2 regions of the Prosthecodimorpha staleyi genome follow, and region 2 is predicted to be linked to the other one. Evidence: predicted binding sites of a transcription regulator. Region 2 holds the regulator's gene; the other holds the start of a gene.
The links. The regulator PhoB, encoded in region 2, activates phosphate uptake and scavenging genes when phosphate is short. The targets are predictions, from matches to a motif close to TGTCATNNANCTGTCAT.
Positions count from the first base shown of each region.

Region 1: the regulator PhoB is predicted to act here: its motif matches at 6,476-6,492, upstream of phnD (phosphate/phosphite/phosphonate ABC transporter substrate-binding protein).

Region 1 is NZ_JAHHZF010000013.1:206,685-221,485, forward strand. Features, by position in the region: gene KL771_RS23845 (LysR family transcriptional regulator) at 1-352, opposite strand, end outside; gene KL771_RS23850 (NAD-dependent epimerase/dehydratase family protein) at 441-1,484, shown strand; gene KL771_RS23855 (hypothetical protein) at 1,509-2,006, shown strand; gene KL771_RS23860 (ArsR/SmtB family transcription factor) at 2,555-2,872, shown strand; gene KL771_RS23865 (FAD-dependent oxidoreductase) at 2,927-4,384, shown strand; gene KL771_RS23870 (ArsR/SmtB family transcription factor) at 4,478-4,771, shown strand; gene KL771_RS23875 (permease) at 4,768-5,823, shown strand; gene KL771_RS23880 (thioredoxin family protein) at 5,837-6,073, shown strand; gene phnD (phosphate/phosphite/phosphonate ABC transporter substrate-binding protein) at 6,541-7,494, shown strand; gene phnC (phosphonate ABC transporter ATP-binding protein) at 7,598-8,437, shown strand; gene phnE (phosphonate ABC transporter, permease protein PhnE) at 8,437-9,246, shown strand; gene phnE (phosphonate ABC transporter, permease protein PhnE) at 9,247-10,065, shown strand; gene KL771_RS23905 (hypothetical protein) at 10,155-10,448, opposite strand; gene KL771_RS23910 (putative 2-aminoethylphosphonate ABC transporter substrate-binding protein) at 10,739-11,746, shown strand; gene KL771_RS23915 (putative 2-aminoethylphosphonate ABC transporter ATP-binding protein) at 11,908-12,963, shown strand; gene KL771_RS23920 (putative 2-aminoethylphosphonate ABC transporter permease subunit) at 13,105-14,739, shown strand.
Region 2 is NZ_JAHHZF010000011.1:222,301-237,101, forward strand. Features, by position in the region: gene KL771_RS21655 (Hsp33 family molecular chaperone) at 1-578, opposite strand, end outside; gene argF (ornithine carbamoyltransferase) at 844-1,779, opposite strand; gene KL771_RS21665 (aspartate aminotransferase family protein) at 1,776-2,975, opposite strand; gene KL771_RS21670 (GcrA family cell cycle regulator) at 3,542-4,078, shown strand; gene phoB (phosphate regulon transcriptional regulator PhoB) at 4,379-5,080, opposite strand; gene phoU (phosphate signaling complex protein PhoU) at 5,501-6,214, opposite strand; gene pstB (phosphate ABC transporter ATP-binding protein PstB) at 6,237-7,028, opposite strand; gene pstA (phosphate ABC transporter permease PstA) at 7,080-8,930, opposite strand; gene pstC (phosphate ABC transporter permease subunit PstC) at 8,923-10,299, opposite strand; gene KL771_RS21700 (PstS family phosphate ABC transporter substrate-binding protein) at 10,478-11,536, opposite strand; gene KL771_RS21705 (ATP-binding protein) at 11,716-13,026, opposite strand; gene ppk2 (polyphosphate kinase 2) at 13,109-14,143, shown strand; gene KL771_RS21715 (glycosyltransferase family 4 protein) at 14,140-14,801, shown strand, end outside.

The DNA of each region.
Region 1 (14,801 bases), on a different contig from region 2:
GCAGGCTGCGGAGCATGGGCGGCAGAACCTCGATCCCCACGAATTCGGAGACGCTCAGCCGAACCCGGCCCGCCGCCTCCGTCGAATCCGCCGAAGCGGCGCGCAGCATCGCTTCCGAGGCGTGCGCCATGGCGCGGGCGGGCGCGATCATCGCTTCCGCGGTCGGCGTCGGCACCAGCCCATGCACCGACCGGGTGAACAGCGCCGTGCCCAGCGCGGCCTCCAGCCCCTCGATGCGCGCCCGCATGGTCGGCTGGGACAATCCCAGACGACGCGCGGCGGCCGATAGGCTGCCGGTTTCCATCACCGCCAGAAAGGCGCGCTGAGAGTCCCAATCCACGTTTTTGTTCATAAAAATCTTTTAGTCTGATGACGGAGAATTGGCAATTTTCTTGTGAACAGATTCGACGGAAGGTCTCCCTGTCGAAAGGAGATCCCAGATGGTTCAGACGGTTTCCACACATGCAGCCAGCCGGGCGACCGGTCGGTCCGCCCTCGTTCTCGGTGCGACCGGTGGTGTCGGCGGCGCCATTGCCACCGGGCTCATCCGCGACGGATGGCAGGTCCGCGCCCTTTCCCGCAACGCCGAAGCGGCCACCTCCGGCTGGCGGCAGGATTGCCCCGCGCCGCATTTCGTCGCCGGCGATGCCATGGATGCCGCGTCCGTCATTCGCGCGGCGACGCTTCAGGATGGCGTCGGCGTCATCGTCCACGCGGTCAATCCGCCGGGTTATCGCAACTGGTCGTCGCTGGTCTTGCCGATGATCGACAACACGCTGGCCGCCGCCCGAGCGGCAGGCGGAGCCCGCATCGTGCTGCCCGGCACGGTCTACAACTACGATCCGGCGCGGACCACCGTGATCGACGAGCACAGCGCCCAGAATGCGCACACCGTGAAGGGCCGGATCCGCGTCGCGCTGGAACGGAAGCTGGCGGCGGCAGCCCCGGAGGTTCCCTCGCTCATTCTGCGGGCCGGCGACTTCTTCGGCCCGGGAACGCGGGCGAGCTGGTTCGCGCAGGCGATGGTGCGGCCGGGGCGGTCCGTGCGCAAGTTCACCAGCCTGGCGGCGGGCGTTCCACACGCCTACGCCTATCTGCCCGATCTCGCGGCGACTTTCGTCGGCCTGCTGGCGATCCCCGAGCGTCTGCGTCCCCATGAGACGCTGCAGTTCGCCGGGCACTGGGATGCGACCGGCAGGCAGATGGGCGATGCGGTTCGCCGGATCGTCGGGCGTGATGTGCCGGAGGCGGGTTTCCCCTGGTGGATGATGCGCCTCCTGGCACCCTTTGGCGGGTTTCCGAAAGAAGTTCTGGAGATCGAGCCGGTGTGGAAGCACCCCATGCGTCTCGACAATCGCCGGCTGGTCAGCCTGCTCGGCGTCGAACCGCATACCGCGCTCGACCAGGCCGTTGCGGCGACGCTCGCCGACATGGGCTGCCTTGCGCAACCGCAGCCAGGCGGTGCCCGCCTCGTCCAGGCCTGACAACCGGCAGAAAGGCAGCGGAAGATGAACTGGAAAACCTACCTGATCGCGCAGGCCTTCGGCGTCGCCGCCTTCAACACACTGTGCAATGCCGCCTACACCGCGTGGATCTGGCGCGACGAGCCCGTGCTGTCGCTCGACCGGATCGGCTCCGACCTCGCCATGACCCCGGTCTGGATCGGCCTGCTGTCGGTGCTGTTGGGCACGCCCTTCATCCGCAAGGCGCTGGCCGACGGGCGGATGATCGGCGAGGCGAGGCAGCGCCCGCATCCGCTGGCGATCCTGCTTCCCCGCAATCTGCTGATCCGGGCGGTCGGGATTGCGGCCCTGTGCGGGATGCTCCTCGCTCTGCCGTTGGCGCTGATTCTGCCCCAGCTCGGCGACGGCCTGCTGACGCAGGTCGAAGCCATCGGCAGCAAGGCGATCATCACCGTCGCCTTCAGCCTCGTCATCGTGCCGCTGGTGGCCTACGCGACGATCGCCGACGTGCCGGCGGCGACTGGGGGGCGCGCGTCACGGTGATGCAGCGAGCGCCAGACCAGAGAGCGGATTTCGACGGTTCGCGACACCGCCCGGCACAAGTCCGGCAACCGGCAAAGACAACGGACCACAGAAGAAGATCGGCAGGGTGGCAGCGGGAGGCATCCGTGCCCTGGCCCACCCTTGTCCGCGCCCGGGAACGACTACCGCCCGTTCTCGGACTGCACAGCAAGGCGGAGTCCGGCTCGCAACCGCGCGATCGGCCGAAATTGGCAACATGCTGGAGAAAATGGGAATTCTCGCCGGAACCGCAAAAGCCGAGGTTCGTGCAGAGTGAGACGGAAGGCCGTTCAGAGACTGTCAGCCACCGCCCGGACGGTCCCAGAGGGTCTGTCCCGTCGCGCAAACCCCTCTGGACGCAAAAGGAATTTCGAGCGCTGAAGCGCAGGTCTTGGGGATCGTGGAGGGAGAATGGCGGAGGGATTGCACCGGCGATCCAACCTTCTCTGCTCCGGACCCTGCCACAACGCTATTTCCATTTTTTTCGAAGTAGGCTTGACGACCGAGCTTTCTGGCGCCATCTTATTTCTATGAATATCGAAGAAGCAGCGGACCAGCTTGAAGCCCTCGGCAATTCGACCCGGCTCCAGATCTACCGGACCCTCGTTCGGGCCGGCGATGCGGGCATGTCGGTCGGACGCCTCCAAGACAGGATCGGCATCGCGGCTTCCACCCTGTCTCATCACCTGAAGCGGCTGGTAGAGACGGGCCTAGTTGCCCAAGAGCGACAGGCCACCACCCTGATCTGCCGGGCACAGTATCCGGCCATGCGCGACCTGATCGGTTTCCTTTCGGACGAGTGCTGCGCCGACATGCGCAACGGCTGTGCCTCCGGCGAGGCGGCGTGATCGGGTTTTTCGGCTTCATTTATTCGGTATTTCTAGAAATAGGGAAGGAATGCCATGACTGGTCTCCGCGATCTGCCCGTGGCCGTCATCGGCGCGGGTCCTGTAGGTCTCGCCGCCGCAGCCCATTTGGTCGAGCGCGGTATTCGCCCGCTCGTCTTCGAGAAAGGCCGGAGTGTCGGCGCCGCTGTCGCGGCCTGGAGTCACGTCCGGGTCTTCACGCCCTGGAGCCTAAATGTGGATGCGGCCGCCGCTCGACTCCTCGCGGCGACCGGATGGCCGGCGCCCGACCCGGACGAGACCCCGACCGGCGCCGCCATCGTCCGGCGCTACCTCGAGCCGCTTGCCCGGGTCGAGGCGATCGCGGCGGGGCTGCATCTCGGCGCGACGGTCATGGGGGTCACCCGCAAGGGCTTCGACAAGATGACGAGCCCGGGTCGCGACGCCGCCCCCTTCGTCCTGCACTGGCGGGACGCGGCCGGCCGCACCCACTGCACCGAAGCCCGGTCCATCATCGATGCCTCGGGCGTTTGGTCGAGCCCGAACCCGATGGGGGTCGACGGCATGCCGGTCCCGGGAGAACAGGATGCCACGGTTGCGGCCGCGATCGCGAGCGGGATCCCGGACGTGCTCGAGGCGGAGCGTGGGCACTATGCGGGCCGGCGCGTCCTCGTCGTCGGCGCCGGACATTCCGCCATCAACGTCGTCCTCGATCTCCTCCGGCTCCAGGCCGAGGCGCCGGAGACCCGGGTTGTCTGGGCCCTGCGGCGCGAGCGTCTCGACCTGATCGCCGGCGGCGGCCTCGACGACAAGCTCGCCGAGCGCGGCGCTCTCGGACTTGCCGCCAAGGCTGCGATCGAGGCGCGGCGGCTCGAATTGCTGGCGCCCTTCGCCGCCGAGTGGATCCAGGCTCGACCGGATGGGGTCCGCATCGAGGCGCGGCACGGAGAGAGGTCCGTGACGCTGGACGTGGATCGGATCGTCGTGGCCACAGGCTTCCGCCCGGATCTCCGGCTCCTCGCCGAGTTGCGGGTCGCGCTGGATCCGGCCGTCGAAGCGCCACCGGCCCTGGCCCCGCTGATCGATCCCAACCTCCATTCTTGCGGCACCGTCCCGCCCCATGGCGCTGCCGAACTCGCCCAGCCCGAGCCCGGTCTTTACATTGTCGGCGCGAAGAGCTACGGGCGCGCGCCGACATTCCTGATGGCGACGGGATACGAACAGGTCCGGTCGGTCGTCGCCGCCATCGCGGGGGACGAGAAGGCAGCGCGTGAGCTGCATCTCGTCCTGCCGGAGACGGGCGTCTGCAGTGCCGTTCCCGGGATCGCCGACGCGGCATGCTGCGGGGATCCTGTTCCGGCGGCAGAGGGGGCCGATTGCCGGGCGGACCGGGACGCCAAAGCCGCGGCCATGGATGGCTGCGGCTGTTCAGCGGCGCCCACACCCGCACCGGCAGTCTCCGGGTGCTGCGGCGGCGCGAAGACGCGGCCCGATGCCGATCTGGTCGAGGCGTAACGGCCGATTGGCGCTCGAACCTTCTTGAGGATGTCTGGAGCTACGTGCTTATGCGCTCTTGCGCATACGTGTGGCGACGCCGACGTTCGGGCCATGTCGGACATTATTTCGGTTCTGTCGGCGCTCGCCGAACCCACCCGCCTTGGAGCGATGCGGATCCTGCTGGACGGGGGAGAGCATTGCGTTTGCGAACTGATGCGCAGGCTCGGCGCCAGCCAGTCGCGCATGTCCCGCCACATGGGGATTCTCAAGGCGGCCGGGCTGGTGGTCGACCGGCGCGACGCGCAATGGGTCCGGTATCGGCTCCATCCGGAGATGTCGCCCCACTCGGCGGTGATCGTCGAGGCGGCAGTCGTCGCCCTGACAGAGACAAGGCTCGCGGCATGAACACGTTTGCCGGCTCGAGACCCGACCTTCGCGAGGCGCCGGCCCTTTGGATCGGCGGCACGGTGCTGTTCGTGTTCGCCTGGTTCCTATTATACCGGCAACTGGTCCCATTCTCGGAATGGGCCGTTGCGCATCTGCCTGTGGACGCCGGGAGCCATCTTGGCGAATCCGTCAAATTCTTTATCTACGACACCCCCAAGGTGTTGATGCTGCTCACCCTGGTCGTGTTCGGGATGGGCGTGGTTCGTAGCTTTTTCTCACCCGAGCGCACGCGGGCGCTGCTGGCGGGCCGTGCCGAAGGCTTCGGCAATGTTGCGGCCGCGGGTCTGGGCGTGTTCACCCCCTTCTGTTCCTGCTCGGCGGTACCGCTGTTCGTCGGCTTCGTATCGGCGGGCGTGCCGCTCGGCGTGACCTTCTCGTTCCTGATCGCCGCGCCGATGGTCAACGAGGTCGCGCTCGGGCTTCTGTTCGCGCTGCTCGGCTGGAAGGTCGCGCTGACCTATCTGGCGTTCGGGCTGACGCTGGCCATCGTGGCGGGCTGGGTGATCGGCCGCCTTCATCTGGAGGGTTGGCTGGAGGAATGGGTCCGCAACGTGCGGGCGACCGCCGTCAGCCTGCCCCAAGAGCGCCTTTCGATTGTCGATCGGCTCCGTGCCGGGGTCGACGCCGTCAAGGAGATCGTCGGCAAAGTCTGGCTCTGGATCATCGCGGGCATCGCGGCCGGCGCCTTCATCCATGGCTATGTGCCCAACGAGCTCCTCGCCACCATCATGGGAAAGGACAGCTGGTGGTCGGTTCCTGCTGCCGTACTGCTCGGCATTCCCATGTATTCCAATGCGGCCGGAATCATTCCCGTGGTCGAGGCGCTGCTCGGCAAGGGTGCGGCGCTCGGGACGGTCCTCGCCTTCATGATGGCGGTCATCGCCCTTTCATTCCCCGAGATGGTCATTCTGCGCAAGGTGCTGACGACCAAGCTGATCGCCGTGTTCATCGGCGTGGTCGGTACCGGCATTCTTGGCGTGGGCTTCCTGTTCAACGCCCTATTCCACTGAGAAGGATCGCACGATGAAAGAGGTCAAGGTGCTCGGCCCAGGCTGCGCGCGCTGCAAGGCGACCGAGGAAATGGTTCGGGTTCAGGCCGCCAAGCTCGGCATTCAGGTGAAGGTCGAGAAGGTGACCGACTACGCGGCCATCGCAGGGTTCGGTGTCGCCTCGACGCCGGGCATCGTGGTGGACGGCACGGTCGTACATGCTGGCGGCCTGCCGAAGCCGGAAGACGTCGCGAAGTGGCTGGCAGCGTGACATGGCTGCTTCGCTCGAATACCGGGTGCAGGCACGCCGAAACGGTGTCGGCAGCCGTCCCGCATCCGGTGCAAACCCGGACAGGGTCGGACCACCGACTGGCCAGATCCCGGAGCTCCCGGACCTTCGGATACCTCGTCTCGGCATCGTGGGGCAGCGGCAGGCCTCAGAGGTTTAAGGTCCGGCTTTTTGCACCGAAGAGCCGCATGATGCGCGCCGACGCCTCGACAACCAGGCGGTCAACCGAGCGCGGCCGCACCGCGCCGCAGAGCAGCAGGACGCATCGACGCCTGCCTATTCGTCTCGGGGCTCATGCTCGCGAGACCCTGCCGGACAGTGGGGATGCGGAGTTGGCGGTGACCTGAGCGTTCCATCATGTGCCCACCGATTCGGCACCAGATCTGTCATGATATTGTAATTGGACTCCTGTTGTTCGGACGACGAGTTGGACGCGTCAGGAGATCACCATGAACACGCTCCCCAGAACGATTCTCGGACTTGCATTTTCCCTGACCATGTCGGTCAGCGCCTTTGCGCTCGATGCCCGTTACACGGATGCCGACGGCGACCTCCTGGCCGACATTCCGACCGCTGCCGCCGATCTGGTCGATCCGCCGGTTCTGGTGTTCGCCTACACGCCGGTCGAAGATCCCGCAGTCTACGCAAAGGTCTGGGAAGGCTTCCTGGAGCATATGGCGACAGTCACCGGCAAACGTGTGCAGTTCTTCCCTGTGCAGTCCAATGCGGCGCAGATAGAAGCCATGCGAGCCGGTCGTCTGCATGTCGCGGCTTTCAACACGGGCTCCAATCCGCTTGCCGTGAATTGCGCCGGCTTTCGGCCCTTCGCGATGATGGCATCGAAGACAGGCGATTTCGGCTACAAAATGGAGTTCATCACCTATCCTGGCTCCGGAATCGAGAAGATCGAAGACATCAAGGGTAAGAAGATGGCCTTCACCTCCGAGACATCGAACTCGGGATTCAAGGCGCCGTCCGCTCTGATGCGCGATCAATTCAAAATGGAAGCGAAGCGTGATTTTGAGCCGGTCTTCTCCGGCAAGCACGATAACTCGATCCTGGGCGTCGCCAACAAGGACTACATGGCCGCCGCCGTCGCTTCTTCCGTTAGGGACCGGATGACTGCGCGGGGCGTCGTCAAGGCTGATCAGCTCAAGGTGATCTACGCATCCCAGGCCTTCCCGACCTCCGGCTACGGCACCGCTCACAACCTCAAGCCCGAGCTGCAAGCGAAGATCCAGGAAGCGTTTTTTAGTTTTAAGTGGGAGGGATCCGAGCTTCTGAAGGAGTTCGAAAAGTCAGAGCCCCCGCAAGAGAAATTTATCCGGATCTCCTACAAGGAAACATGGGAGGTCGTTCGCCAGATCGATCAGGCCATGGACATAAAGTATACCTGTAAGTAAGCAAGGCATCCGCTCGTGGGGCCGAGATCTGCGTCGTTCAGTGTTCAGCCGCACGACGCAGACTGTCGATGATGCCCCAAGGGGGCGCCGGGGTACATCTGACGTGCTGACCATCCACAATCTGGAAAAGCGCTACAAGACCGGTGATCGGGCCCTCAAAGGCGTCTCGCTCACTCTGGCTCCCGGTGACATCGTCGGCCTGATCGGGCCATCCGGCGCGGGTAAGTCGACGTTGATCCGCTGCGTGAACCGGCTTGTCGATCCCACGTCGGGCACCATCAAGCTGTTCGATCTCGACCTCACAAACCTGAGCGGTGGCGACCTGCGCAAGGCGCGCCGCCGCATCGGTATGATCTTCCAGGAATATGCGCTGGTCGAGCGCCTCACTGTCATGGAAAACGTGCTCTCCGGCCGTCTCGGCTATGTGGGATTCTGGCAGAGCTGGCTGCGCCGGTTCCCTGAGGCCGACGTGGCGCGCGCCTTCGCACTGCTCGGCCGCGTTGGGCTGACCGAATTTGTCGACAAACGGGCGGACGCCCTGTCCGGCGGGCAACGCCAGCGCGTTGGCATCGCCCGAGCACTCGCGCAGGAACCCGAACTGCTGCTGGTCGACGAACCGACCGCCAGCCTCGACCCGAAAACGTCCCGCCAGGTGATGCGCCTGATCCTGGAGCTTTGTGCCGAGCGCAAGTTGGCAGCGATCGTCAACATCCACGATGTCGTGCTGGCCCAGATGTTCCTGCCGCGGATCGTCGGCCTGCGGGCCGGCGAAGTCGTCTACGACGGCCCGGCCGCCGGGCTGAATGCTGAAGTACTGACGCGCATCTACGGCGAAGAGGACTGGGCCAAGACGTCGACGAACGAGGAGGCGAACGACACCGTGGCCCCGATCCCGATCGCCTCCACTCTCGAACGGCGCAACGCAGCCATGGCGGGCCCGTGATGACCGAAGCCATTCCCGCCCAACACCTGGTCTGGAAGCCCCCCCGCCTGATCGAGCGCGCGTGGCTGCGCTGGGTCATCCTCGGCGCGATCATCCTATACCTGTGGCTCGCACTGGGCAGCATCGACGTCAACTGGACGCGTGTTTCAGAAGGATTGGTCCGCGCCGCGCGGCTGTTCGCCGGGTTTCTGCAGCCGGATTTCACAACGCGCTGGAGAGACATCCAGCAAGGCCTGATCGAAAGCCTGACCATGACGGTCTGCGCGACAGTGTTCGGTCTGGTCCTTGCTCTGCCGATCGGGCTCGGTGCAGCGCGAAACGTCGCTCCGCTATGGCTCTATGGTCTCTGCCGCGCATTCATCGCGCTGGCGCGGGCCTTCCAGGAAATCATCGTCGCGATCCTGTTCGTCGCCATGTTCGGCTTCGGTACTTTCGCCGGCTTCCTCACGCTTTCGCTCTCCACGATCGGCTTCTTGTCAAAGCTGATCGCCGACGACATCGAAGAGATCGACCCGGCGCAGGTCGAGGCGATTCGCGCCACCGGCGGCGGCTTCTGGCAGGTGATGGACTACGCCGTTTCTCCCCAGATCGGCCCTCGGTTCGTCGGGCTAACGGCCTACAAGGTCGACATCAACTTTCGGGAAAGCTCTGTCATCGGCATTGTCGGAGCCGGAGGCATCGGCGCCACGCTCAATACGGCGCTCGACCGCTACGAATTCGACAGTGCGGCCGCGATTCTGCTGATCATCATCGGCATCGTGATGATCTGTGAGTACGGCTCGGGATGGATCAGAAAGGCGATGGCGTAGATGGCGATCGTAATCGGCAGCGACGGCGCGCGCCACTGGACGCTGCTCACCCCGGGAGAACAACGGTGGCGCTGGTTCGGCTGGCTCGTGCTTGCCGCGCTCACGGTGTTCTGCTGGCGGATCATGACGGCCGATACGATCTGGGCATTCGTCGCGGATGCCCCGACACAGGCGGCAGACATCTTCGGTCGCATGTTGCCACCCCGCTGGAGCTACATTGATCAGCTTTGGGGCGCCATCTGGGACACGATCAACATCGCCACACTCGGGACGCTGATCGCCATCGGACTGGCCACCCCGCTCGCGTTTCTGGCCGCCCGCAATACCACGCCGAGCGTGCTTTTCCTCCGCCCGGTCGCGCTGTTCGCCATCGTCGCCTCGCGATCGATCAACGCGCTTATCTGGGGATTGCTGCTCGTGGCGGTGCTCGGCCCCGGTGTGCTTGCCGGCATCTTCGCGATCGCGCTCCGCTCCATTGGGTTCATCGGCAAACTGCTGTACGAAGCCATCGAAGAAATCGATGAAACACAGGTCGAGGCGATCCGAGCCACCGGGGCCGGGCAAATGCAGGTCATAGGCTACGGCATTTGGCCGCAAATCCTGCCCGCATTCGCGACGATCTGCGTATTCCGCTGGGATATCAACATCCGCGAATCCACCGTCCTCGGCCTCGTTGGCGCTGGCGGTCTCGGTCTGGCGCTTGAAGGTTCGCTGAATACACTCGCTTGGCCGCAAGTTTCGCTAATTCTGCTGATCATTCTGGTCACCGTTATACTCAGCGAATGGATCACCGCTCAAGTTCGTCGGATGATCATCTGATATATAACTCTGGAATGCAGAATGCGTGGCCATGCATTTGGCTTTCAGCGGGACGCAGTTGCAACTGTAAGGGGCCTGTCTGGTTAATTTCATTTAAATCGATTTGGAAAATCGTCGATGGCCGGAGCCGGTTGCGCAGCGATGGTGTGAGAGCGCTGGCGGGTATTTCTTTTCCAGGTTGTCGTAGTCGAGTTCGATCCAATTGGCGTCATGGATCGGGCGATTGGGAGAGCGTCGGCGATGCCGGGATTTTCGCTGATTTCATATCGGCGGTCGGCGCGGGCGAGCGTCGGGGCGGCGAAGAGGCGCGGCATGCGGTGGTGGACGGCGGAGCGGCCCTCTAAATTTCGCTGCCGGATCAACCGCCTCAGGTCGTCGCCCAAGACGTCTATTCGGATCGAAGATCCACGCCAGACCGATCGCCGCTTAAAGAAGCGTCCGGTGCCGATGGAAACTGATTTGCGGACATTCTTCGAAGCGCCCTGTCGGATGGTTACATGCGGCTGTCATGAAAATTCCATAGCGTCGATTTGAGCGTAGTCCCTTCGTGATCGTCCCCGAGCTTGCAGGCCAGGAACGACGGCGCATCGGGCATCGCAGCGCCATGGGATGGCCGATTCACGGCCCCGGTCGGACTCGGCGGCGCCGGCACCAACAATAGTGAGATTGAAGCATGATAAAATCACTGATCGGTATGGTGATGCTCGCCCTGGTCGGAGGGACGGCACAGGCCCAGGAATTGACGGTCTACACCGCGCTCGAGGCCGATCAGATCAAGGCCTATCAAGTCTCCTTCGAGAAGACCAACCCGACCATCAAGATCCGCTGGGTCCGGGACTCGACAGGCGTCGTCACGGCGAAGCTCCTCGCCGAGAAGGCCGCTCCGAAGGCCGACGTCGTGTTCGGCCTGGCCGCGACCTCCCTGATGCTGCTCGACAAGGAAGGCATGCTCCAGGGCTATGCGCCCGTCGGGCTCGACAAGATCAAGCGTTCGATGCGCGACCCGGCCGAACCGCCGAAGTGGGTCGGAATGGATATTTGGGCCTCGGCGCTCTGCTTCAACACGGTAGAGGCCGGGAAGAAGAACATATCGATGCCGGCCTCCTGGGCCGATCTCGTCAAGCCCGAGTACAAGGGCCAGATCGCGATGCCGAACCCGGCTTCGTCCGGCACGGGGTATTTGATGGTCGCCTTCTGGCTTCAGATGATGGGTGAAGAGGCCGGCTGGAAGTACATGGACGCTCTGCATCAGAACGTCGCCGCCTATACCCATTCCGGCTCAAAGCCCTGCCGCCAGGCCGCTGCCGGCGAGTATGCCGTCGGTCTGTCGTTCGAGTACCGCGCCAACAAGACCAAGAAGGATGGCGCTCCGATCGAGGCGATCCTGCCGAAGGAGGGTCTCGGTTGGGACATGGAGGCTTCGGCCATCATGGCCACGACGAAGAACGTTGAGGCCGCGCGCAAGCTTCTCGACTGGTCGGTCACCGAAGAGGCCAACAAGCTCTACTCGGAGAACTACGCCATCGTCGCCTATCCGGGCGTGCAGGCGAAGCTCGATCATGTGAAGGGCGACGTGGAAGCCATGCTCGGCAAGAACGACTTCGTCTGGTCGGCCGCCAACCGCGACCGCGTCCTCGCTGAATGGATGAAGCGCTACGACGGCAAGTCCGAGAAGAAGTGACGGGGATCGACCCTTCGGGCCTGGCGGGACGCCGTGTCGCACGGCTGTCGCCGGGCCCTTCGCTGTGCCGCAGCGGCGAGTGGCGACCCTGATCCTGCCATCCTGCGAAGCAAAGGGCTGAAGACATGTACGCTACCGCCGGGTCCGACGATCCCTATCTCGTGATCCGGGGCGTCACCAAGCGCTTCGGTCCTTTCACCGCCCTCCAGGACATCGACCTCGATATCCACAAAGGCGAGTTCGTTTCCTTCCTCGGCCCATCCGGCTGCGGCAAGACGACCTTGCTGCGCGCCATTTCCGGACTGGATGTGCAGACCACGGGCAGCATCTGCCAGGGGGGGCGCGACATTTCGAGCCTGCCTGTCAGCCAGCGCGATTTCGGCATCGTCTTTCAGAGCTACGCGCTTTTCCCCAATCTGAAGATCAAGGACAATGTCGGCTACGGCCTGGTCTCGGCCGGCAAGAGCCGCAAGGAGATCGCCGACCGCGTCATGTATCTTCTCGGCATGGTCGGCTTGGCGGACCAGGCCGAGAAGTATCCGTCGCAGCTTTCTGGCGGACAGCAGCAGCGCGTGTCGCTTGCGCGTGCCCTGGCCCTGTCGCCGGGTCTCCTGTTGCTCGACGAGCCGCTGTCAGCCCTCGATGCGCGGGTTCGGGCGCGTCTGCGCGGCGAGATCCGCGAACTGCAGCAGCGCCTCGGCATCACCACCATCATGGTGACGCACGATCAAGAAGAGGCGCTGACGATGTCGGACCGCATCGTCGTGATGAGCAAGGGGCGCATCGAGCAGATCGGCACACCGGATGAGGTCTATCGCCGGCCGGCGTCGCCCTTCGTCGCCGATTTCGTCGGACGCATGAACTTCATCTCGGGCAAGCTGGTCGACGGCGGAGCCGCAGACTGCAAAGGAGCCATGCTCCGGTTCGTCGGCGAACTACCTTACGCCCCCGGGACGCCGGTCACGATTTGCCTGCGGCCCGAAGACGTTGTCGTACGCGAAGTGAGCGCCGGCTCGAACGTCTTCGACGTCGACGTGGGCGTGATGGAGTTCATGGGCAACCACTTCTCGACGACGCTTCATGTCCAGGGCTCGAACCTGAACATTTCCGCCGACCTTTCGATGAACGACGTCCGCGATCTCGGCATCAAGCCGGGAGCCCGTGTCTTGGCCTCTCTGCCGACCGACCGTTTGCGCGTCTTCGCGTCCGCCGCCTGAGAGCGGCGCGGCTCTCCGCCCCGGTACCGTGTTGAAAGGTCCATCGTGACGATGTCAGCGAGCACTCTTCCGCCGTCCGGTCTGCCGGCGGCTTCCGATGCCAGACCGGTGCGTCAGCGCGCCAGCCGCGACGATGTTCTAATGCGGCTCATCCTGGGCGTGCTCACCGTCTGGCTGATCGTCACGGTCCTCCTGCCGCTCAGCGCCCTGCTGATCAAGAGCGTCGAAAGCCCGTCCGGCGAGTTTGTCGGGCTGGCGAATTTCGCCCAGTATTTCTCCAATCCGGCTTTGACGGCATCGATCGGCAACAGTGTTTGGATCGCGCTGGTCAGCACGGCCATCTGTGTGCTGCTCAGCTTCGTTTTCGCCTACGGCATGACGCGCACCTGCATGCCGGGTCGCAGCGTGTTCCGGCTCATCTCCCAGATCCCGCTGCTGGCGCCGTCGTTGCTGCCGGCGATCAGTCTCGTCTACCTGTTCGGCAACCAGGGCGTTGCCAAGGATCTCCTGTTCGGCGCCTCGATCTATGGCCCGATCGGCCTCGTGATGGGCGAAGTCTTCTGGACCTTCCCGCACGCTCTCATCATCATGACGACCGCGCTCTCGACCTCGGATGCGCGCCTCTACGAGGCGGCCGCAGCGCTGAAGGCCAGCAATTGGCGGACCTTCTGGACAGTGACTATACCCGGCGCCCGCTACGGCCTGATCAGCGCGACCTTCGTCGTCTTTACGCTGGTGATCACCGACTTCGGTGTCCCGAAGGTCATCGGCGGGCAGTACAATGTCCTGGCGACCGATGTGTACAAGCAGGTGATCGGTCAGCAGAATTTCCGGATGGGCGCGGTCGTCGGCCTGCTCCTGCTCCTGCCCGCCATGCTCTCGTTCGCCGTCGATCAGTGGGTGCAGCGCCGGCAGTCGGCGGCCTTGTCGTCGCGCGCGTTGCCCTACGAGCCGAAGCCGAACGCCGCGATCGACGGGGCCGCCTTCGTGGTTTGCGGCATGATCGCCGCCGTCATCCTGGTCGTCATCGGGATGGCCTTCTTCGCGTCGATCGCCACCCTGTGGCCCTACAATCTGACGCCGTCCTTGAAGAACTACGACTTCGACAACATGGACGGCGGCGGCTGGGAGAGCTTCTACAACTCGCTGCAGATGGCCGGCTTGACGGCAGTCTTCGGGACCATCGTGGTGTTCACTGGCGCCTATCTGGTCGAGAAGACGAAGGGCTTCGGCATAGGCCGCTTCCTCTTCCAACTGCTCGCGCTGCTGCCGCTGGCGGTGCCGGGGATCGTCCTCGGCCTCGGCTATATCTTTTTCTTCAATTCTCCGAGCAACCCGGCCAATTTTATCTACGGTACCATGAGCATTCTCGTCGTCTGCTCCATGGCGCATTTCTATTCGGTCGCGCATCTGACCGCGGTCACGGCCCTGAAGCAACTCGACCAGGAGATCGAGACCGTATCGTCGTCGCTGCGCGTACCGTTCTACCGGACCTTCGGGAGAGTCACATTGCCGGTCTGCCTCCCTGCCGTGCTCGATATTGCAATGTATCTCTTCGTCAACGCGCTGACGACAGTATCGGCCGTGGTATTCCTCTATTCGCCGCAGACCACGCTCGCCTCGATCGCCGTCCTCAACATGGACGATGCTGGCGACGTAGCCCCGGCTGCCGCCATGGCGATGACCATATTCTTCGCTGCAACGGCGGTCAGGGTCGCGTACACGCTGCTCTCCGCCGGCGTCCTGGCGCGAACCCAGGCCTGGCGCCGACGCTGATCGGAAACGCCTTCGGGCAGCTCTGTTCGTCGACGCGGCTGTCGGCCAAATAGAGGTCCACA
Region 2 (14,801 bases):
CAGGCATGCCGCGGCGGCTGGCCCGGTTCGCGCGTCAGCATCTCGGCGACCGCGAGGCGCACCCGCGTCGGGATCTGCTCCGACTGGGCGAAATAGGCATGTGCGACCTCCTCCAGGGTCGCGCCGTCGAGCGCGACGACGCCCTGATAGCGGTTCATGTCCGCCCCCTGGTCGACCGTCATGGCCAGATGACCGCGACCGAGCAGCGCCACCGTGCTCGCCCGACCCTCCGCCGTCATCGTCTCCACCGCCGCACGATCGAAGGTCGCGCAGGCGCGGATGCGGTCGGGCGTCTGATAGTCGACGACCAGCATCGAGACCGGACCGTCGGTCCGGGTCTGCAGGATGAAGCGGCCGTCGAACTTCAACGACGAGCCGAGCAGGCAGGTCAGCGCCACGGCCTCGCCCAGCAGTTGCGAGACCGGCTTCGGATAGGCGTGACGATCGAGGATCGCGTCGAGGGCCGGGCCAAGCCGGACCACGCGGCCGCGCACGTCGAGGGCGGAAACCGCGAAGGGCTGCACGGTGTCGTCTGCGCCCTCCTGCGGGGGGCGGCTGGCGAAGGTCGTGTCGGTCATGCGAACAGGTCCGGAAGGGCGGTCGGCAGCGGGACACTGCGGCCTGGGGGCGCCGCCGGAACAGGATGCGTCGAGACCGACGCGGAATCCTGTCCCGGGGCCGTATTCGCCCCTATATGGGGGCTTGCCGGCGGATCGGAAGCCCGCCGATCGCGGAGGATCGGCCATGCACTCCACCGGCATTGCGGATCGGCGAGGTCCGGTCGGTCGCGCCCGACCCGACTGGTCCCGCCGTTGCCGGAAGGCTGAGGCGGCCGGCCTCAGCTCACGCGCCGGCCGTCCCCATGACCCAGGCAAGAATGCCTTTCTGGGCATGGAGGCGGTTCTCGGCCTCGTCGAACACCACCGACTGCGGTCCGTCGATCACCTCCTCGGTGACCTCCTCGTCGCGATGCGCCGGCAGGCAATGCATGAAGATGGCGTCCTTGTTGGCCGCGCGCATCAACCGTCCGTCGACCTGATAGGGCTTCAGGAGATTGTGGCGGCGCTCGCTCTCGTCGTCGCCCATCGACACCCAGGTGTCGGTGATCACGCAATCCGATCCCTCGACCGCCTCATAGGGGTCGGCGGTCAGATGAACGCTGGCGCCGTTCTTGCGCGCCCAGCCGACGATATCCATGCGCGGTGCCAGTTCCGGCGGCGTCGCGACGCGCAGCTTGAAATCGAAGCGCGCGGCGGCATGGATCCAGGAGGTCAGCACGTTGTTGGTGTCGCCCGTCCAGGCGACGGTACGCCCGGCGATCGGCCCGCGATGCTCCTCGAAGGTCAGCACATCGGCCATGATCTGGCAGGGATGCGAGAACTTGGTCAGGCCGTTGACCACCGGCACGGTCGCGTTGCTGGCCAGTTCGACCAGCGCGTTGTGGTCGAGGATGCGGATCATGATCGCATCGACATAGCGCGACAGGACGCGCGCGGTATCGGCGATGGACTCGCCGCGACCGAGCTGCATCTCCTCACCGGTCAGCATCAGCGTCTCGCCGCCGAGTTCGCGCATGCCCACGTCGAAGGAGACGCGGGTACGGGTCGACGGCCGCTCGAAGATCATCGCCAGCACCTTGCCGGCGAGCGGCCCCTCGCCGCGCCGCGCGCCGCGGCGCTCCGCCTTGAGGCGCTTGCTCTCGTCGATGATCACGCGCAGATCGGCCGCGCCGATGTCGGTGAGGTCGATAAAATCCCGCTTCGGGTGCTTCGCCGTCACGCCGCGGCTCCCTTCCGGCTGGCCGCCTCGATGTCCGTCGCGGCCGCATCGGCCCGATGGACGGCTTCGTCGATCTCCGCCTCGCTGATCGTGAGCGGCGGCAGGAACCGGATCACGTTGTCGCCGGCGCCGACGCAGAGCAGCTTGCGCGCGCGCATGGCCGCAACGACCTCGCCGGCCGGCTTGCGGCATTTCAGGCCGATCATCAGCCCCTCGCCGCGCACGGTCTCGAACACCTCCGGATGGGTATCGACCAGACCGGCGAGCTTCTGCTTCAGGCGCAGGCCCTTGGCACGCACCGCCTCGAGGAATTCGGGTTCGGCAACCACGTCGATCACCGTTCCGGCAGCCGCCATGGCGAGCAGGTTGCCGCCGAAGGTCGAGCCATGCGTGCCGGCGGTCATGCCGGCCGCCGCCGCCTCGGTCGCCAGACAGGCACCGAGCGGGAAGCCGCCACCGATGCCCTTGGCGACCGCCATCACATCGGGGGTCACGCCGGCCCATTCGTGGGCGAACAGCTTGCCGGTCCGGCCCATGCCGGTCTGAACCTCGTCGAATATCAGGAGCAGGCCATGCCGGTCGCACAGGTCGCGCAGATGGCGCAGCATCTGCGGCTCGACCGGGCGGACGCCGCTCTCGCCCTGGATCGGCTCGACCAGGATCGCGGCCGTCTCCGGCCCGATGATGGCGTCGAGCGCCTCCCGGTCGCCGAACGGGACCTGGTCGAAGCCGCCCGCCTTCGGGCCGAAGCCCTCCAGATATTTCTCCTGGCCGCCGGCCGCGAGGGTGGCCAGCGTACGGCCGTGGAAGGCCCCTTCGAAGGTCACGATCCGCACCCGTTCCGGCCGGCCGTTGACAAAATGATAGCGCCGCGCCGTCTTGATGGCGCATTCGAGCGCCTCGGCGCCCGAATTGCAGAAGAAGACGCGGTCGGCGAAGGTGAGGCCGGCAAGCTTTTCGGCGACCGCCTCCTGCTCCGGAATCCGGAACACGTTGGAGACATGCCAGAGCTTTTCCGCCTGCGCCTTGAGCGCGGCGACGAGACGCGGATGGGCATGGCCGAGCGCGTTGACCGCAACGCCGCCCATCATGTCGAGATAGGCATCGCCGTCGGCCGTATAGAGCCAAGAGCCCTCGCCTCGCTCGAACGCCACGTCCGCCCGAGCGAAGGTGGCGTAGAGTGCGGACTGGCTCATGGTATGTTCCTTTCAGCATTCGGGGCGCCGCGACCCTCGGTCCTGCGGCACGGTCGCATCCGGCTCCGCCCGCCCGCCCGCCACCGGTTGCGCAGCAAGGGCGCATCGGTGCCGGGCAAGGCCCGAAACGAAACGTGCCGCCTCTTCGGCGGCACGTCGGATATACGGGAATTATGCGGTTTTTCGAGCAGTTCTGTCAACGGCGCGGCACCGTCGACATGAATCTGACAGGTTCGGCAGTCTCACCGCAGCGTCAATTCGCCGGCAACTCTGATTTCACACGAGAAATCCCGGTACTAACGCGTATTTCCCACAGAGAATCTGTGGCAAATCGGACTCACCTGGGGAAAACGCCCCAACGATCCCCAACTCACTGCCCCAGAGCGGTTGATGCAGAGTCTAGGGGTGGTGTAGGTTAACGGTCATTAAACACGACATCTCGTGCGGCGACCGAGCGGTCTGCGAGTTGTTCCCAGTCAAAGCGTCACGTCGACCATCGGCGGGCTCGCGCCCGGATGGTAGCGGATTCTGACGTCCGAAAACAGAAAGAACGAGGAGCGACGATGATTTCCTGGACAGACGAACGGGTCGAACTTCTCAAGAAGCTCTGGTCCGACGGTCTGAGCGCCAGCCAGATCGCGGCGGAACTGGGCGGCGTCACCCGCAATGCGGTGATCGGCAAGGTTCACCGTCTCGGCCTGTCGGGCCGTGCCAAGGCACCCGCCCCGCAGACCGCCCAGCGTCCGAAGAAGCCCGTCGCGGCGCCGCCGCCCCGGCCGCACCGGCCGACCGCCCCGACGCCGATCACCATCGGCGCCACCGCCCTGAAGGCCGATATCGTGCCGGCGGCCCGGCCGCTGCCGTCCGCCCAGCCGAAAGTCTATTCCTTGTCGGACGCGCCCCTGATCAGCAACGCCTCGATCTTGCAACTCACCGAGCAGACCTGCAAATGGCCGGTCGGCGATCCGGGCAGCGACGGCTTCCACTTCTGCGCCCGTCGCTCCGAAGCCGGCATTCCCTATTGCGGCTACCATGCCCGGATGGCCTATCAGCCGGTTGCCGACCGCCGCCGGACCGACCGCCGCATCGCCGGCGCCGCCTGAATTCACCCATCGGCGGCCGGGGACGAGAAGGACCCGGCCGCACACCGCCTGTGCTGCGTACTCCCTCCCAGACTGCGCGCCTTGCGGCCGCCTTCCTGCGAAGGCGGCCGCTTTTTCGACAGGCGCGGAGGAACCGAATCGGACCGGGCGCATCGGCGACACGGCGCATGCCGGCGGCATCGAACGCGGCCGCACGCCCGGCAGCCGGCATCCTGGGCGGCCTGACGGGCAACGGATTGCCGCCAGATCGGCCGTTCTCGCGGCATCGGCCGCGATGGCGGGCCCTCTGCGGACGATGTCCTATTGTGCCACCGCGGTGAATTGGTCGTCGAAGGCGTAGCCGGCGCCGCGGACGGTGCGGATCGGGTCCTTCTCGCGGCCGCGGTTGATCGCCTTGCGCAGGCGGCCGACATGGACATCGACGGTACGCTCGTCGACATAGACGTCCCGGCCCCAGACGCCGTCGAGCAGTTGCTCGCGCGAGAAGACGCGGCCCGGCGAGGACATCAGGAATTCGAGCAGGCGGAACTCGGTCGGGCCGAGATGGATCTCGCGTCCGCCGCGGCGAACGCGGTGGGTCTCCTTGTCGAGTTCCAGGTCGCCGGCCTTGAGCAGGGTCGAGATCAGTTCCGGCTTGGAGCGGCGCAGCATCGCGCGGACGCGCGCCATCAGTTCCGGTACCGAGAAGGGTTTCACGACATAGTCGTCGGCCCCGGTCGCCAGCCCGCGCACCCGCTCGGATTCCTCGCCGCGCGCCGTCAGCATGATGATCGGCAGCCGCTCGGTCTCTGGACGGTTGCGCAGGCGCCGGCACAGCTCGATCCCGGACAGGCCCGGCAGCATCCAGTCGAGCAGGAGCAGATCCGGCGTCGTCTCCTTCAGGCGGGTATCGGCCTCGTCACCCCGCGCGCAGGTCTCGACCGAATAGCCTTCGGCTTCGAGATTGTAGCGCAGCAGCATGCTCAGGGGTTCTTCGTCCTCGACGATCAGAACGCGGGCCATGCGAAAGGGTCTCCCAAGGCAAGGCGGCCCCGAGCAAGCAGCGTCGGTCCTTTGCGGCCTTGCGCAGTCAAGAATTGTCAAGACGACATCCGCGGATGCCGATCGAGGCCAGCTGCGCCGCGGTTTGCCAGACCGATCGGACGTCGCCTGTCTCTGCAAAGGAATGCGGCAACCCTACCGACCCGTCTGCGCCTGCCCGTCCGCACGCGGCCTGACCGGCGCGCCTATGGCGTTCAGCGCGGGGATCCGGCATGGCCGCCCCCCCGCGGCCGACCGCCGGCCCGGCCGCGAGCCCGCCCCCTCGGTCTCGCGGCCGGCCGCCGGGATATCGGGCCGCCGGGATATCGGGCCGCCGGGATGACGGGCGACCGGGATGACGGGCCGCCGAAGGCCGTCCGTCATCCTGGCGCGTCGGCGCCGTCAATCGGCCGGTTCGACGTTGACCAGATGCGAGGTGTCGCCCTTCGGACGATCCTCGACCAGCTGTTCGCCGGTGACCACATAGTGGACGGTTTCGGCGATATTGGTCGCGTGATCGCCGATCCGCTCGATATTCTTGGCGCAGAACAGAAGATGCGTGCAGATCGTGATGTTGCGCGGATCTTCCATCATATAGGTGAGGAGTTCGCGGAACAGCGAGGTGTAGAGCGCGTCGATCTCGTCGTCGCGTTTGCGCACCTGCAGGGCCCGCTCGTCGTCACGCGCCGTGAAGGCGTCGAGCACGTCCTTCAACTGCTCGAGGGCGATGTCGGCCAAGTGCTCGACGCCGATGACCAGCTTCTTGGCGCCGAAGTTGGTGTTGATGGCGATGACGCGCTTGCCGATATTCTTGGCCATGTCGCCGACCCGTTCCAGGTCGTTCGAGATGCGCAGCGCCGCAACGATCTCGCGCAGGTCCATCGCCATCGGCTGGCGCTTGGCGATGATCAGGATCGCCTTCTCCTCGACCTCGCGCTGCAGCCGGTCGAGCCGTGCATCGGTCAGGATCACTTTCTGGGCAAGAACGGTGTCCATGCGGACAAGGGCGGTGACGCTGTCGGCGACCAGCCCCTCGGCGAGGCCGCCCATCTCGGCGATCTTGCCGGCCAGCATCTTCAATTCCTGGTCGTAGGAGCGAACGGTATGTTCGGCCATGTGGGCAGATCCTCGGGTGGTGTCAGCCGAAGCGGCCGGTGATGTAATCTTGGGTGCGCTTGTCGCGCGGCTTGGTGAAGATCTGGTCCGTCGGCCCCTCCTCGACGAGCACGCCGAGATGGAAGAAGGCGGTCTTCTGCGAGACGCGGGCGGCCTGCTGCATCGAGTGGGTCACGATGATGATCGTGAAGTTCGAGCGCAGTTCGTCGATCAGTTCCTCGATGCGCGCGGTGGCGATCGGATCGAGCGCCGAGCAGGGCTCGTCCATCAGGATCACTTCGGGACCAACCGCGATCGCCCGGGCGATGCACAGGCGCTGCTGCTGGCCGCCGGAGAGGCTCGTCCCGGAATCGTCGAGACGATCCTTGACCTCCTCGTAGAGCCCGGCCTTCTGCAGGCTCGACACCACGATCTCGTCGAGATCCGACTTCGAACGGGCGATGCCGTGGATGCGCGGGCCGTAGACGACATTCTCGTAGATCGACTTCGGGAACGGATTCGGCTTCTGGAACACCATGCCGACCCGGGCGCGCAACTGGACCACGTCGAGCGCCGGATCGTAGATGTCCTTGCCGTCGATCTCGATCTTGCCCTCGATGCGGGCCGCCGAGATGGTATCGTTCATGCGATTGATGCAGCGCAGAAAGGTCGACTTGCCGCAGCCCGACGGCCCGATGAAGGCCGTCACGCTCTTTTCGGGAATGTCGATCGAGACGCTCTTCAGCGCATGCTTCTCGCCGTAGTAGACGTTCACGTCGCGGGCCACGACCTTCGGCTTTCGCTCGATCGTCGCACTCGTCACGTTGTCGGCCATGATGTCCATCACTTCAGTCTCCGGTCGGCAGTGCCGTTTGCGGGCGGCCACTCACCAGCGGCGTTCGAACCTCTTGCGCACCACGATCGCCAGGCCGTTCATCACGAACAGAAAGCCGAGCAGGACCAGGATGGCGGCGGCAGTCTTCGCCTGGAAGGCGATTTCGGGCAGGTCGGCCCAGAGGAAGACCTGAACCGGCAGCACCGTGGCGGCCTCGACCACGCTGGTCGGAACGTCGACGATGAAGGCGATCATGCCGATCATCAAGAGCGGCGCGGTCTCGCCCAGGGCATGCGCCATGCCGATGATCGTACCGGTCATGATGCCCGGCATGGCCAGCGGAAGCACGTGGTGGAACACGGCCTGCTGCTTGGAGGCGCCGATGCCGAGAGCGGCCTCGCGGATCGACGGCGGCACGGCCTTCAGAGCCGCACGGCTGGCGATGATGATGGTCGGCAGGACCAGAAGGGCGAGCACCAGGCCGCCGACCAGCGGCGCGGAGCGCGGCAGGGCGAAGGCATTCAGGAACACAGCCAGACCGAGCAGGCCGAACACGATCGAAGGGACCGCGGCGAGGTTGTTGATGTTGACCTCGATGATCTCGGTCATCTTGTTCTTCGGCGCGAATTCCTCGAGATAGACCGCCGCGCCGACGCCGAGCGGCAGGCAGATGACCAGGGTCACCAGCATGGTCAGCGCCGAGCCGACCAGGGCACCGAGAATGCCTGCCAGTTCGGGCTCGCGGCTGTCGCCGCCGGAGAAGAACCGGGTGTTGAAGGCGCTCTGAACGACCCCCTTGTCGCGCAGCACTTCGAGGACCGCGACCTGCTTGTCCTGAAGCTTGCGGTTCGATTCCGGCGTGGCCAAAATCTCGCGCGACCAGGTGCCGGCCGCCGCATCGGCGGTGGAGGCCAGCGGAACCAGGACTTCGCCTTCGATCCGGTCGTTGCCGAGACTATTGGCCCGAACGATGCCGCCGTTGATGCGGAGCAGCAGCGAAGGCATCGCGGTATCGAGCGTCTCCAGGGCACCGGTCTGCTCGAAGCGCTTGATCAGGCCGTTGCCGGTGGCGGTCAGTTCGGCAACGCGTCGGCCGAGCGTCGCCACGTCGGCCTCGATCTTGGCCAACTGGCCCTCGGTGGTGGCGATGCGCCCGGCATCGCCGCTCGCCTTGGCGGCCGCAGCCTGTTCGATCGCATGACGCCGGTCGGCTTCGACGGATTTCAGAGCGAGGCTGGCGCGCCCGGCATCGCGCAACGCCTCGTCACCCATCCGGCGCAACGTCTGCTTCAGAACCTGCACGTCCTCCGCAAAGGCATTGGACGTGGAGAAGATGGTCACCGCACCGGTGGTGGCGGACGGCGTGGCGATGCCGACGCCCGAATGGGTCGTCTTCGATGTCACCAGCCCCTTGTAGTAGAGGTCGGCTTCGTCGGTCACCAGGACCGGAACGGAGACGGTCTTCCCGATCAGCGTGGGATCGGCCATGACGCGCCGGCGCAGTTCGTCTGAGCCGCCGGAGGAGACCGCGCCGTAGAGGATGCGGCGCGAATTCCGGTCCGACATGCTCGGGACGACCAGCGACAGGGCATCGCGCACCGCCTTGGTGAAGTCGCCCGCCTGGCCGAATTCGGCCGGATCGCGGGTGCCCTTCGGATCGATCGTCTCGGCGGTCACCGGCACATCGAGCACAAGGTTGTAGCTGGTGAAAGCCGGCAAGGCCTTGATGACGATGTCGGCCAGCAGGAAGACCAGGAACAGGGCGGCGAAGCCGACGGCGACGAGCCCATAGGCGCGGAAGCGGCCTTCCGCACGGTAGCGCGCCTTGATCCGGGCGCGGGCGGCATCGGACGTGACATCGATCACGCGCGAGCCGGCCGAATTGGCGAGAACGTCAGTCATACTGTTCCCTGTACTTCTGGACGACCCGGAGCGCGATGACGTTCAGCGCCAGCGTGAAGAAGAAGAGGACGAAGCCGAGCGCGAAGGCCGACAGCGTCTTGGCACTGTCGAATTCCTGGTCGCCGACCAGCAGCGTCTTGATCTGCACCGTGACGGTGGTCACGGCTTCGAGCGGATTGAAGGTCAGGTTGGCGGAGAGGCCCGCGGCCATGACCACGATCATGGTCTCGCCGACGGCGCGGCTGACCGCCAGCATGACCGCCGAAACGATGCCCGGCAGAGCCGCCGGCAGCACGACCTTGCGGATGGTCTCCGACTTGGTCGCCCCCATCGCGTAGGAGCCGTCGCGCAGCGCCTGCGGCACCGCGTTGATGATGTCGTCGGACAGCGACGACACGAAGGGGATGATCATCACGCCCATCACCAGACCGGCGGCGAGCGCGGATTCGGAGGCGACCTGCAGGCCGACGGCATGACCGGCGTCGCGGATCAGCGGCGCCATGGTGAGCGCGGCGAAGAAGCCGTAGACCACGGTTGGCACGCCGGCCAGCACTTCGAGCACCGGCTTGGCCACCGCACGCACCCGCGGCGAGGCGTATTCGGCCATGTAGATGGCCGAGAACAGCCCGATCGGGACCGCCACGCACATGGCGATGAGCATGATCAGCGCCGTGCCGGCAAACAGCGGCACCGCCCCGAAGGCACCGGACTGCCCGACCTGGTCGGCCCGGATCGCGGTCTGCGGCGACCATTGCAGGCCGAATAGGAAGTCGAACCAGGAGTAGCGGGCGAAGAAGCGCAGGGATTCGAACAGGACCGACGAGACGATGCCGACCGTGGTCAGGATGGCGACCGTCGAGCAGCCGATCATGATCCACAGAACGACCCGCTCGACCACGGTCCGCGAGCGGAAGCCCGGCTGAATCTGCTGCAGCGCATAGCGCGCGCCGAGCGCGCCGAGAAGGAGGCCGACGACCAGCCGGCCCCAATCGGCCAGGGTCGTCCAGGTCGTCAGATGGCCGGCGGCGGCGGCGATTTCGGGCCGCGGCTCGCCCGCAAAGCTACCGGCGGCAACGTTGTGGATCTCGCGCAACAGAGTGGCGCGCGCGAGGTCATCGGCCGGCTGCAGGGACGGCGGAAGGGACGCCAGAACGGAATGCTCGATCGCGATCGGCGCCAGCGGCGACCAGAGCGCGAAGAGGCCGATCATCGGCGCGGCGACCGCGATCGCGACCCACCAGCCATGATAGCCGGGCAGCGAGTGGAACTTCGGCCCGCCGGCCACCTGCATGGCCGCAACCCGGCCGCGCCCGGCCAGGAAGGCGACCAGCACGGCGGCGGCCAGAATGGCGAGATAGACGGTACTCATGAACCCCCCGGTTGCCGGTCTCGTCCGGAAGCGGACCCGCACCGGCGGCGGAAATGGGATCGGGCGGACGTTCTAGCGGTTCGACCGAGACGGATGATCTCCATCCGTCTCGGCCGAACCTCTGGGAAAGAAACGACCCGGCAGTCCGTGGGGGGCTGCCGGGTCGGGATGGTGCGGATCAGAGGCCTTCCTTGCCGATCACGCTCATCTCGGCGGCGACCTTGCCGACCGTCGCACGCTGGTCCTTCGGCAGCGGGATCAGACCCTTGTCGGCCAGATAGCCGTCTTCGCCCATCGCCTTGTCGGAGGTGTACTCCGCCGCGAACTCCTTCATGCCCGGGATCACGCCGACATGCTGCTTCTTCAGATAAACGAAGAGCGGACGGGAGACCGGATACTTGCCCGAGGCGATCAGTTCGAAGGTCGGCTGCTGGCCGGCCACCGTGGCGCCCTTAATCTTCGCGGTGTTCTCTTCGAGGAACGAGTAGCCGAAGATGCCGAAGGCCTTCGGATTGGACTCGAGCTTCTGGACGATCAGGTTGTCGTTCTCGCCGGCGTCGATATAGCCGCCGTCTTCACGCAGCGACTTCCAGACCACGTCGAAGGCCTTGCTGTCGGCCTTGCGCAGCTCGGCCAGCGCCGGAACCTTGAGCGCACCCGGCTCCATGACCAGTTCCAGGAACGCGTCGCGGGTGCCGGAGGTGGGCGGCGGGCCGAGCACTTCGATCGGCTCGTTCGGGAGCGAGGCGTCGATCTGGTTCCAGCTCTTGTAGGGATTGGCGATCAGCTTGCCGTCCGGACCCGGAACCTGCTTGGCGAGCGCCAGGAACAGCTGGGTCTGGTTGATGTTGAGATCCGGACCCTTCTTCGAGTTGGCGACGACGATGCCGTCGAAGCCGACCTTGAGCTCGACGATGTCCTTGACGCCGTTCTTCTGGCAGTCGTCGAACTCGGAGGCCTTGATGCGGCGCGACGCGTTGGCGCCATCCGGATGGGCCACGCCGACGCCGGCGCAGAACAGCTTGAGACCGCCGCCGGTGCCGGTCGATTCGACCACCGGGGTCTTGAACTTGCCGCCCTTGCCGAACTGTTCGGCAACGGCCGTGGTGAACGGATAGACGGTCGAGGAACCGACGAAACGGATCTGCTCGCGGCTCTGCGCCAGAGCGGTGCCGGCAAGCGCGGAAGCGGCCAGACCGAAAGCGGCCACGGCGCCCAGGACACTGTTGATCTTCACGGGGCAAAACTCCTTGCCAGAGCAGGGACTCGGGCGGGCGGACGATCCGCCCTTCGTTGAGGGTTGGCTTCCTGCCGGCCACCCTCTCCCGACGAAGCCACGCTAGGGCTCCGACGCAACCCTTCTATGAAATTGGCGCGAAGAATTTATGACACATCAAATTATTGATTTTATTGATGTCACGACTTCGATGACACGGATCGCGCCGCCGGCAGGCGGATGGTGAAGACCGAACCCTGCCCGATCCGGCTGCTGACGCCGAGGCGGCCCCGATGGCGGGTCAGGATATGCTTGACGATGGCGAGGCCGAGCCCGGTGCCCTGCTTCTCGCGGCTCGACTGGATGTCCGCGCGATAGAAGCGCTCGGTCAGGCGCGGCAGGTGTTCTTCCGCGATGCCCGGCCCGTGGTCGGTGACGGCGACCTGGTAGCCGTCGCCGTCCGCCCGCGCCGACACCTCGACGGTCTTGCCGGATGCGCCGTATTTGATCGCATTCTCGATCAGATTGGACAGGACCTGGATCAGTTCGTCCCGGTCGCCCAGGACCGGCATCTCTCCCGCCGGCCGCTCGAAGTGTACGGTTACGCCGGTCTCGTCGGCGAGCGGGACCAGCATGTCGACGGTCTGTCCGGCCAGTTCGGCGAGATCGACGATCGTGTCGGGCAGGACATGGGCCTTCATCTCGATGCGCGACAGCGACAGGAGATCGTCGATCAGGCGCTTCATCCGGCCCGCCTGCGCGCCCATGATGCCGAGGAAGCGCTCGCGTGCCGCCGGATCCTCGCGCGCCGGCCCCTGCAAGGTCTCGATGAAGCCCGACAGGGCGGCGAGCGGGGTGCGCAGTTCGTGGCTGGCATTGGCGACGAAATCGGCCCGCATGCGCTCGGCGCGGCGCTGCTCGGTCTGGTCCTCGATCACCACCAGCACGAAATCCGGCTTGCGGTCGGAGCCGTTCGGATCGGGCGGGAAATGGATCGGCGCGAGCTGCGCCTCGAACCAGCGCTCGGTCGGAATCTTCTCCGCCCAGCCGATCGTCTCGGGCTGATCGAGCGACACGACGCGATCGAGCGCATCATGCAGGGCGGTGACGCGCAACTTGAACGACAGGGGATCGCCCGGCTGGATCGGTCCGAACCGAGCCGCCGCGACCTGGTTGACATAGCGGACGATGCCGCTGCCGTCGGTGATGATGCAGGGATCGTTCAGCCCCTCGGCGATCACCTTCATGCCGGAATCCGGCCAAGCGACGGCGCGCCGATCGCGGCGGGGCCCGAGCCTGGCGCCGAGGCGCCGATCGGCCTCCCGATCGCCCGTCGCCAGGGCCGTCAGGAAGATCGCTCCGCCGGCCAGCGCGGCGACCCAGGCGGGTAACGCGAAAGCGCCGGCCAAAAGGGCAAAGACGATCACGAGCGCGGCGGCCAGGCCCTGCATCTGACCGATGCGCCGACGGATCGCCTCCATCCGCGCCATTGCCTGCTGCTCCCGCTCCATGTCGTCGCTGTCCGGTCCTGCGTTCCGATCCTGGCGCGCGACTGGTAGCATGAACCCGAAGGATCACATTGGGGAATCGCGCATGGCCAAGGACCGCACGGACAAGAAGGACAAGAAAGGCGACAAGCGTAAGAAGGACGACGAGGCATCGGCCGCCCCTGTCCTCGCGCAGTCTCCGGCGGTCGCGGACGCCGCCACGGCGCCGGCAGGTGCGAATCCGGGCGGCGGGAACGGGGTGGCGACCGATGCGGCCCCGAACGGCAAGCCGGCCAAGAATGGCAAGTCCTTCAACCTCGACGATCCGGCGCTGCCCAAGTCCGTCGCCGAGAAGGCGCTCAGCTCCGGCGGCTATCCCTACGACAAGACGATGCCGGACGGCGACTACGAGACCGCGATAGAGGCGCTGCAGATCGAACTCGTCAAGCTGCAGCAATGGACCATCGCGGCCGGCGAGCGGATCGTGATCGTGTTCGAGGGCCGCGACGCTGCCGGCAAGGGCGGCACCATCGGCGCCTTCCGGGAATATATGAGCCCGCGCCGCACGCGCGTCGTCGCCCTGCCCAAGCCGACCGAGACCGAGGCCGGGCAGTGGTATTTCCAGCGCTATGCGGTGCACATGCCGACGCGCGGCGAGATCGTGATGTTCGATCGCTCCTGGTACAACCGTGCCGGGGTCGAACGCGTGATGAACTTCTGCACACCCGAACAGACCGAGCAGTTCCTCAAGGAAGCCCCCCGCTTCGAGGACATGCTGATCGACGAAGGCCTGCACCTCGTCAAATTCTTCATCGATGTCGGCTACGAGATGCAGCTGAAGCGCTTCCATGAGCGCCGGCACAATCCCCTGAAAGTCTGGAAGGTTTCACCGATCGACTATGCGGCGATCGAGAAATATGCGGACTACACCCGAGCGCGCGATCGCATGCTGGAGACGACCCACACGGATCATGCGCCCTGGATGCTGCTGCTCGGCAACGACAAGAAGCGGCTGCGGCTGAACGCCCTGCGGCACCTGCTCGGCCTGTTCGACTATCCGGGCAAGAACCGCACCGTCATCGGCGATATCGACCCGAAGATCCTCGGCCGCGAGCCCGGCTTCCTGACGGGCCGCGCATGAGCCGTCCCGCCGGGACCCTGTTCGACGGCCCGATCCATTTCGACGCCTCGCGCTTGATCGCGCGCGGGGTGCGGTCGAGTCCGACCGGGATCGACCGGGTCGATCTCGCCTATGCGCGCCATCTCCTGGATACAGGGGCCGATCTGCGGCCGGTCGCCTGGCTCGGCGGCACCCTGCGGACCGTCGAGCCCGCCGCCCTTGCCGCCTATCTGCAGCGCCTTGCCGGACACTGGAACGGCGGCACGGCAGCCGATCGCGCAGGTCCGGTGGCGGGCGAGGCGCGGATCGCCGGCTTTCTTCGCGGTGAACGGGTCGCACGCTACCGACCGCCAACGCCGCCATCGCCATTCGGCCGCCTCGTCCGGCAGGCCGTCGGCACGGCCGGCGGGCTTGCCGACCGCACCCTGACCCGCGACGGCTTCAAGCCGCGGCCGGTATTCCGGCCGGGTCCGGCGGGCGGCACCTATCTCAACGTCTCGCACCACCATCTGGAGAAGCCGGCGCTCTTTGCCGCCCTCGGCCCGGCGCCGCAGACCGTGATCTTCGTCCACGACCTGATCCCGATCGACCATCCGGAATATTGCCGACCGGGCGACGACGCCAAGCATCGCGCCCGGATGCGCAACGTCGTTGCCCATGCCGACCGGGTGCTGGTCAA